Regions from separate parts of the Pseudoalteromonas sp. Z1A2 genome, predicted to be linked through region 1. Evidence: predicted binding sites of a transcription regulator. Region 1 holds the regulator's gene; the other holds the start of a gene.

Region 1 (4,982 bases):
GCCAAACTGAGCGTTTTTTAGAGCTTTTTAGTACAGGCGCGAATGTATCCTCTTCATCATCAAGACCGGCTAGGCTTAATAAGCTATGCTCGGCATCTTCTCGGATTACATCAACGATGTCATCGATAGTAACACGACCGAGGAGTTGGTCGTTATCGTCCACCACAGGGGCCGATATCCAATTATGGCGCTCAAATAATTGCGCTACTTCACTTTCATCCATTGATATTGGGATAGACTCACAATCTTCATCCATTAAATCGCGCACAATTTTTTCTGGCGGATTAGTTAATAATGTACTCAGCGATAAAGCGCCTATAAAGCAGTTATGTTTATCAACAACATATAAATCATCTGTACCCTCTGGTAACTCACCACGCAGTCTAATATAACGAAGTACAACATCGAGTGTTACATCAGGGCGAATGGTCACCGTATCGGTGTTCATTAGCGCACCTGCTGAACGCTCTTGATATGACAGTGCTTGCGTGGCACGTTCACGGTCTTGAATGTCCATCGCGCTAACAACGTCTTTATAGACGGTATCTGGCAGGCTACGTAATACTTCACCTAAGTCATCGTGGCCCATGTCTTCAGTTGCGGCGGCAATGTGCTTAGGTTCCATTTGGGCAATAATGCCTAAACGAACATCTTCAGATAATTCTTCAAGAACATCACCCTGCACATCAGGATCGACCAATTGCCAAAGCAGTCGGCGAATTTTATGCGGTGATGATTCTAATAATAATGCGGTATCACAAGGAGCCGTTTTTGCGAGCATGCGCCTAACTTGAACAAATTGACCACTATTGAGTGACTTCGTCACCTGTTTTAGTTGCTGTAGTGGGTAATCTTGTTCAAAAGCTTCAGGCATTGGCGTCCTTTATAAATTGTTATATTACTTTATGGGGGGGAGGTGAGTTAACTGGCGTTACTAACCTATCTATTTTATATATCTGTTTTAATTGAAGCATTAGTAATGCGAATATTGTTTTTATAAAACAGGTTATTCTTGTTCATTAAAGCGTTGTGCTATTAATTCTCCAACAGCGTGTAAAGCTTGCTCAGAATCAGGGCCTTTACAAACAACTTTAACTTCTTTTCCTTGGCTACTTTCAAGTAACATTAGTGCAAGTACGCTATCGCCTGCTGCTTCTTTGTCATCTTGGAATAATGTGATTGTCGCATCAAATTGTACTGCTAATTGCGCAAGCACAGTAGCTGCTCTGGCGTGTAAGCCTAATTTGTTTTTTATTAAAAAGGTATCTTCACAATGCATAACTTACTCTACCTAAGCTGAACAGGTGATTATTCAGCTATATTATTTTTCTTGCTCGCGATGGCGAATTTTTACATTGGGATGTGTCATTGCGAAACTTTCACCGATAGTTTGCGCTAAATACACAGAGCGATGTTGCCCGCCTGTACACCCAATAGCAATGGTTAAATAACTGCGGTTATTTCGTTCTAAATGTGGTAACCACGTTTGTACAAATGTTTGAATTTGCCATGTGAATTTTTGCACTATGCTGTGATTAGCTAAATAGTCTTTAACCGGTTGATCTAACCCATTTAAAGGCTTTAACTCTGGTTCCCAGTGTGGATTTGGTAAAAAGCGTGCATCAAATACGTAGTCTGCTTCTTTTGGTATACCGTGTTTAAAACCAAATGATTCAAATGTGACAATCAGTTGCTTATCTTTTTTACCTAAAATCTTTTCACGAATAGATTCAGCGAGTTGATGAACACTTAAATCAGTCGTATCTACCATAAAGTCGGCGCGAGTGGTTAATACATCAAGTAATTCTTTTTCTTTTTTGATGGCTAAATCAAGCGGCAACGAGTCTATTGATAGTGGGTGTAATCTGCGTGTTTCAGAAAAGCGTTTGATCAATGTCTGATCGTCGCTATCTAAATAAAATAACGTAGGGTTTGCAAAGCCTGGTAAGTATTCAAGAATATCGTTAAATTCATCTTGTTCTTTAGGGATGTTGCGCACATCAATGCTAACAGCAATTTTATCGTAGCTATCAGACACACTGCGAACTAATGAAGGTAGTAGGTTTACTGGAATATTATCAACGCAATAATAACCTAAATCTTCTACAACGCGCAAAGCAACCGACTTTCCAGAACCAGAACGGCCGCTTATGATAATTAACTCCATTTAACACCCTTTATAAAACTATGATTGATCGACAATAACTTGGTAAAGCTCAGTATCAGATTTTGCACTGCGTAACTGTTTACAAAAATCTTTGTTGTTTAGTTTATCAGCAATGGTTGCTAGAGTCTTTAAGTGCTGCTGGTTATCGCCATCTGGTACGATGAGTGCGACAAAAATATCAACAGGGCGATTATCGATTGCATCAAAGTTTATTGGAGTTTCGCTAACGAGCACTAAAGCCAAAGGCTCTTCTGCACCGCTCATTCTTCCATGAGGAATAGCAATGCCACGCCCTATACCTGTACTACCTAATTTCTCTCTGCTCATTAAAGCATTAAGAATATCTTGTTGCGGTAAATACGGAAGTTTGTCGTGAGCAAGTTCGCTAATGAACTCTAAAATTCTTTTTTTGCTATTAAAAAGGACCGCAGCTTTGCTGCAGTCCTGGCATATAAGTGAACTTAATTTCATCATATTAGTGTCGAGCAAGCTTCTCTTTGTGTTTGATTACTTGGCGATCGAGCTTGTCGATCAACGAGTCAATAGCGGCATACATATCTTGATGTTCTGTAGAGGCAAATAGCTCAGCACCGCTTACGTGTATTGTGGCTTCTGCTTTTTGATTTAATTTTTCTACATCGAGAATGACATGAACATTATTTATATGATCAGAGTGTCTTTCAAGCTTCGCAAATTTAGTATTAATATAGTCTCTTAGTGAATCGGTTAATTCTACGTGACGACCAGTTAAGTTTAGTTGCATAAGCATTACCCTCTTAGTTTAGCGTCTTAAATCAGACTTTTACGCTGATTTGACGGTGGAATAGCAAGAGATTCGCGGTATTTTGCGATTGTACGTCTTGCTACTTTAATTCCTTGCTCAGCCAATATATCCGCTATTTTGCTATCACTCAATGGTTTTGCTGAGTTTTCTGCTGCGATTAATTTTCGGATAAGCGCACGTATTGCTGTAGATGAACATTCACCACCGTTTTCAGTACTTACATGGCTTGAGAAAAAGTATTTAAGCTCAAATATACCACGGGGTGTATGCATGTACTTTTGAGTAGTTACGCGCGAAATTGTCGATTCGTGCATTTCTACCATTTCAGCGACATCATTTAAAACCATTGGTTTCATGGCTTCAGGGCCATGTTCAAAAAAGCCTTGTTGTTGCTTAACAATACAATTAGTAACTTTTAATAGCGTGTCGTTTCTACTTTCTAAGCTTTTAATAAACCATTTAGCTTCTTGTAAATGTGAGCGAATAAACTGGCTGTCGCCACTTGATTTTACAGTGCGAGACATTGCCGCGTATTGGCTATTAACACGAATTTTAGGCATGCTATCTGGGTTTAATTCGACAACCCAGCGGCCTTTAATTTTTTTAACTGACACATCAGGAATAACATACTCAGATTCTTCCCTTACTATAGTATCTGCAGGTTTTGGGTTGAGAGTATGTATTAGTGTCATTACTTCTTTAAGCTCTTCTTCTTTGAGCTTAGTTTTTTTCATTAATGTACGATAGTCGCGAGCTGCTAATAGATCAATATGCTCGGTTAAAATCATTTTCGTTTCATTAATGTAAGGTGTTTCTTTATCAAATTGATTAAGCTGAATACACAAACACTCTTGTAAACTACGTGCAGCAATACCAACAGGATCAAACAGTTGGATGCGTTTTAATACCGCTTCAATTTCATCAAGTTCGACTTCGTTATCATCTTCGTTTTCTTGATTAAAGCTTTCTAAAATTTCTTCGCAGCTTAGTGTTAAAATACCTGAATCATCGACGGCTTCTACAATCGCAATAGCGATGGCTTCATCGGTAGGGCTAAATGGCGTTAGTTGTAATTGCCACATTAAATACTCATGGAGCGTTTCAGTAGAGGCGCCTTGGTATATAGATTCATCTTCAGGCATTGGACCTGATGAGGCTGCAGGAGCGGCACTCATGTACTCATCCCAACTAACATCCATAGCCATGTCGTCACTTAGCGTGTCTTTTGCAAGTGCTTCACCAGTATCTTGTTCGTATTCGCTCGGAGCATCATCAGCAGATGCGCTAACAGTTATGTCATCGGTATCAGCTTTTTGCTCGTTTTTACCAGCAGCGTCTTCGGAATAGTCTGCCTCTTCAACCTCTAATAGTGGATTACTGTCGAGAGCTTCTTGTATTTCTTGCTGGAGATCCAATGTACTGAGTTGCAACAAACGAATAGCTTGTTGCAACTGTGGAGTCATTGTAAGTTGCTGGCCCATGCGCAGCTGTAGTGATTGCCTCATGTATCTCTAACAATCCTTTTATGTTGTTATAATTAATACTAGCAGATGCTTAAAGACATGGCGTAAATGTTACAGCCTAAATTGCTCGCCTAAGTAAACATCGCGTACTGTTTTATCATTTAATACGTGTTCTGGAGTACCTGATGCAATCAGCTCCCCATGAGAAACAATGTAGGCTTTTTCACAAACATCAAGGGTCTCTCTTACGTTATGGTCGGTAATTAATACACCAATCCCACGATTTTTAAGATGTTCTATTATTTTCTTTATATCTAATACCGAAATAGGGTCAACACCGGCAAACGGTTCATCCAGTAGTATAAATTTAGGATCTGCTGCCAGCGCTCGTGCTATTTCTACACGACGACGTTCTCCACCCGATAATGCCATACCTTGGCTATCACGAATGTGTTGTATGCTAAATTCATCTAATAAGTTATTGAGCGTGTCTTCTCTGGCTTGTTTATTTAGTTCTTTGCGTGTTTCTAAAATGGCCATTAAGTTTTGATAAACAGTCAGCTTTCTA
Region 2 (4,982 bases), on a different contig from region 1:
AAGGCATGCTCGTAACCAGCCACGGTCGTCAAGTTATTGGCGAAGGGGGACCTGTTATTTTACCCGTCCCAGTCGAAAAAATAGGGTTTAGCCAAGATGGCGCTATTCAAGTTCGACCACAAGGCGCTCCTGCTAACTTTTTAGAAGAAATCGACACGCTTAGAGTTGTTGAAGCAAATAGCTCACAGCTCGAAAAAGGTAACGACGGTTTATTTAGACCAAAAGCAAATGTAACAGTAGATACCTCTGCCAATGTAAAAGTTTTAAGTGGTTCGCTTGAAATGTCGAATGTGAATCCGGTTCACGAAATGGTCGACATGATAAGCCACCAGCGCCAATTTGAATTACAAGTGAAATTAATGAAAACAGCTGAAGAAATTGACGAGCGTCAAGATCAGTTATTACGCATAGTTTAACTTTAAAGTGAGGACACGATTATGAATCCAGCATTGTGGATCAGTAAAACGGGGCTAGACGCTCAACAAACCGATATATCGGTTATCTCAAATAATTTAGCGAATGCCAGTACCGTAGGTTACAAAAAAAGCCGCGCTATATTTGAAGATTTACTTTATCAAAATATTAATCAACCAGGTGGTCGTTCATCGCAAGATACCGAAATGCCGTCGGGCTTAATGTTAGGTGCGGGTGCTAAAGTTGTAGCTAACCAAAAAGAGTTTACGCAAGGCAACATGTTGACCACCGAAAACTCACTAGATTGGATGATTTCTGGCGAAGGTTTTTTTGAAGTACTGCAACCAGATGGCAATATTGCTTACTCGCGCAATGGTCAGTTTACTACCGATGGCGATGGACGAATTGTGACATCGGGCGCAGGTTACGTTATTCAGCCAGAAATGAATGTACCAGATGACGCGCAATCAATTACGGTTTCGCAAGACGGCGAAGTATCTGTACGTGTTGCAGGCCAAGCCGATAACGTTGTCATTGGTCAGCTGACTATTAGTGACTTTATTAATCCATCGGGTCTTGAGCCAATTGGCCAAAACCTTTATACCGAAACCGCTGTAAGTGGTGCACCTGTACAAGGTAATCCTGGTGTTGAAGGGTTAGGTAGTATTATTCAAGGCTCACTCGAAACATCTAACGTAAATGTGACTGAAGAGCTGGTAAATCTAATAGAAACTCAGCGTATTTACGAAATGAACTCAAAAGTAATTTCGGCCGTTGACGAAATGATGAGTTATATCAATCAACAGCTTTAATAGAATAGGGGGAATTATGCGTAATATTATTTTATTTGCAGCGGGCACATTATTTTTAAGTGGCTGTATGTCTACGCAAAATAGTGAGGTAGTGCAGGACGACCCTTACTACGCACCTATGTACCCCGAGCCTATTTTAGAGCCGCTGGTAGCCACAGGTTCACTGTTTAATACTCATACATCAAACGACTTATATTCTGATAAAAAAGCGCTACGTACTGGCGATATAATTACGGTTAAATTGCAAGAGTCTACTCAAGCAACAAAGGCCGCTAAAACAGAAACAGACAAAGAAACTGACGCAAGCTTAGACCCAGTGATTGGCTTAGGTGGTCTACCTGTAAATATAGGTGGCGATAGTATCCAGTTTGGTATTGGTAGTGATTCGTCGTTTACGGGTGATTCAAAATCAAACCAGTCAAACAGCTTAGTGGGCGATATTTCGGTTAATGTAATGCGCGTTTTACCTAACGGTAATTTAGTTATACGCGGCGAAAAATGGCTAACGCTTAATACCGGTGAAGAGTTTATTCGTTTAGAAGGGCTAGTACGCCCTCAAGACGTAAGCGCCGATAATACGGTTGAATCAAATCGTATTGCTAATGCACGTATTCAATACTCAGGTAAAGGGCAAACGCAAGAGGCGCAAAGTCCTGGTTGGCTTACACGTTTCTTTAGCAGTTCGCTGTTTCCATTTTAGAGGGTAACAACATGAATAGCCTTAAAGCTTTATGTTTAGTTGTGTTATTAGGTTGGCAGTTTACTGCCAGTGCTGAGCGCATAAAAGATGTGTCTATGGTTGAAGGCGTACGCTCTAACCAATTAGTCGGTTATGGCTTAGTGGTTGGTTTACCGGGCACTGGCGAGCAAAACTCATACACACAACAAAGTTTTAGAGGCATGTTGAACAGCTTTGGTATTACGCTACCTTCAACTCAAAGTCCTAAAATTAAAAATGTTGCCGCTGTTGCTGTGCATGCTGAATTACCCGCATTTAGAAAACCCGGGCAAACAATAGATATAACGGTTTCTTCTATTGGTAGTGCAGGCAGTTTACGTGGCGGTACTTTACTACAAACTTTTTTAAAAGGTGTAGATGGTAACGTGTATGCAATTGCACAAGGTAGTTTAATTGTCGGTGGCTTAGGCGCACAAGGCCTTGATGGCAGTAGAGTTGTAATTAACACCCCTACAGTTGGCCGTATACCAAATGGCGCTACAGTTGAGCGCGCCGTGGAAAGCCCATTTATGCAAGGCGATTACATTACTTTTAATTTAAACCGCCCAGACTTTACAACGGCAAAACGCCTAGAAAAAACAATTAATGACTTAGTTGGCCCAAATAGCGCACAAGCAATAGATTCTGTTTCTATTCGTGTTATAGCACCACGCGATGCATCCCAGCGTGTATCGTACTTATCAACACTCGAAAACTTAGAATTTAAACCAGCTGACATGGCCGCTAAAATTATAGTTAACTCGCGCACCGGTACAATTGTCATTGGCAAAAACGTTAAGCTTCAGCCTGCGGCTATAACTCACGGTGGCTTAACAGTAACAATTGCAGAACAACAAAACGTGTCACAACCAAATCCGCTAGCAAACGGTGATACAGTTGTCACGCAGCAAAGTATTATTGATGTAAACCAAGACGACTCTCGTGCCTTTGTATTTAATCCAGGTGTAAGCCTTGACGATTTAGTTCGCGCAATTAACGAAGTTGGCGCAGCGCCTGGCGACTTAATGGCTATTTTAGAAGCGCTAAAAGAAGCCGGCGCAATTAACGGACAGTTGGTTGTTATTTAAAAAAGCAAGCCAATAAATAACGTATTACTTAAGCCCTATATTTTTGAAATTAGGGCTTTTTATTTACAGCAACTTAAGTTTATTATTTTTATCTTCCTTGTTTTATCGGTAGTGGCTCAATTTTTGCATTTTTAACTGCATTATTCATTTTGTGTCAAAAAGCCGATGGAAACTAATCACCTCGATAAACAAAACTTTTTTGATTTAGGCAACTTAGATTCACTTCGTAAAGAAGCCTTAACGAGTGGCGATGCATCAACTGATGCCTCTAAAGCTGCGCTCAAAAAAGCGGCCGCACAATTTGAAGCTATTTTTACGCAAATGTTGCTCAAAGGAATGCGCAAAGCTAACGAAGCATTTGAAGACAAAGACAGCCCATTTAACTCAAGTGGCGTAAAGTTTTTTGAAGAAATGCACGATCAGCAACTTTCAACAGAGCTTTCATCAAATGGCTCGTTAGGCCTTGCCGATTTAATTGTTCAGCAGTTATCGCCTGAGTCTAAAAACTTTATGCCAGGCTCGGTGCTTAGAACAACCAACGATATTTTTAGCGATACGCAAGTCGGTTCCGCTCTTCCTCATGAGCAAAAAAATAAGCAACCCGATCTTATAGTTAAGAGTACTAAAGCCGATATTGCTGAGCCTAAAGTTAATACTGCAGAGTCTAAAGCTGATAGCCCAACATTTAAAAATGCAGAAGAGTTTGTAAGTTCAGTGTGGGAACACGCTAAAACTGCAGCGCAAAAAATTGGTTTAAACCCTGCAGTAATGGTTGCACAAGCGGCACTTGAAACCGGTTGGGGTAAACACATTATTGATAAAAGTGACGGTGGCAGCTCAAATAACTTATTTAATATTAAGTCAGATAAAAGCTGGGAAGGCGATAAAGCAAGCAAAGTAACGCTTGAGTTTGAACAAGGCACACCCGTTAAAAAACAAGCCAGCTTTAGAGCCTACGACTCAATTAAAGATAGCGTGAACGACTTCGTTGATTTTTTAACGCAAAACCCACGCTACAAAGAAGCATTACAAAATACAGCAAAACCAAATGACTTTTTAGATTCATTACAAAAAGCAGGTTATGCAACCGATCCAAATTATGCCAACAAAATAAAACAAGTGCTCAATAGCAGTCAGCTAAAAGACATTGCGGCAAACGTGATCCGCCAAGGAGTAGAGTAACATGTCGTTTAATTTATTAAACATTGCCAGTTCTGGGGTTAGAGCAAGCTCGGAGCTACTGCAAACGACAAGTAAAAATATCGCCAATGTTAATACAGAAGGCTATGTGCGTGAGCGTACAGAGTTTACTACTATGGTTGACAACCAAGTAGGGCGAGGCGAAACATACCGATTACTAAATGAGTTTGCTCAGTCACAGCTAAATCGTGACACCTCTAATAAATCGTTTTTCGATCAGTTTATTACTGAGGCTAATCGAGTTGATACTATTTTTTCTGAAGAGTCGAATAATCTTTCGACTGGTATTAACTCTTTATTTAATAACGTGCAAGAAGCGCTAAATCAGCCCTCGTCTACTGTTGCTCGCTCATTAGTGATGACAGATGCGCAAAGCTTAATTGATCAAATGGATAGGCTTTCGGGCATCGTGCTTGATCAAAAAAGTATAGTAAACGAGCAACTCGAAATATTTTCAGATGAAGCAAACTCACTCATTCAAAGTATTAGCACGCTAAATCAAAATATTGCAGCAGTTAATGGCACTAATAACGCCGCAGATGCCAGCTCTACCTATAACGAACGCGATAAAGCAATACGCGACTTATCAGAGCTAATAGACATAGAAACGCTTGATGGTCCAAATGGCGAAAAACTCGTTTTTATGGGCACAGGCGAAGCAGTTGTTATGCAAAATGGCGCATTTAACTTATTTTCGATGACGGGCGATCCCGATCCTAATTTTAAAGAATTCACGCTTGACGTTAATGG

The links. Region 1 encodes sigma-54, which starts transcription at its own class of promoters, with help from an activator protein. Its sites were predicted from a motif close to GTTGGCACGNNNNTNGNNT; they were not measured.
Region 2: flgJ (flagellar assembly peptidoglycan hydrolase FlgJ) is a predicted target of sigma-54. The motif match lies at 3,143-3,161, and genes of this name have one in related genera.

The regions. Positions count from the first base shown of each region.
Region 1 is NZ_WTKX01000011.1:34,062-39,043, forward strand. Features, by position in the region: gene mgtE (magnesium transporter) at 1-874, opposite strand, end outside; gene GQR47_RS09535 (HPr family phosphocarrier protein) at 1,007-1,279, opposite strand; gene rapZ (RNase adapter RapZ) at 1,322-2,167, opposite strand; gene ptsN (PTS IIA-like nitrogen regulatory protein PtsN) at 2,186-2,638, opposite strand; gene hpf (ribosome hibernation promoting factor) at 2,643-2,930, opposite strand; gene GQR47_RS09555 (RNA polymerase factor sigma-54) at 2,957-4,456, opposite strand; gene lptB (LPS export ABC transporter ATP-binding protein) at 4,526-4,982, opposite strand, start outside.
Region 2 is NZ_WTKX01000003.1:87,340-92,321, reverse strand. Features, by position in the region: gene GQR47_RS03330 (flagellar basal body rod protein FlgF) at 1-416, shown strand, start outside; gene flgG (flagellar basal-body rod protein FlgG) at 438-1,226, shown strand; gene flgH (flagellar basal body L-ring protein FlgH) at 1,243-1,926, shown strand; gene GQR47_RS03315 (flagellar basal body P-ring protein FlgI) at 1,938-3,032, shown strand; gene flgJ (flagellar assembly peptidoglycan hydrolase FlgJ) at 3,198-4,214, shown strand; gene flgK (flagellar hook-associated protein FlgK) at 4,216-4,982, shown strand, end outside.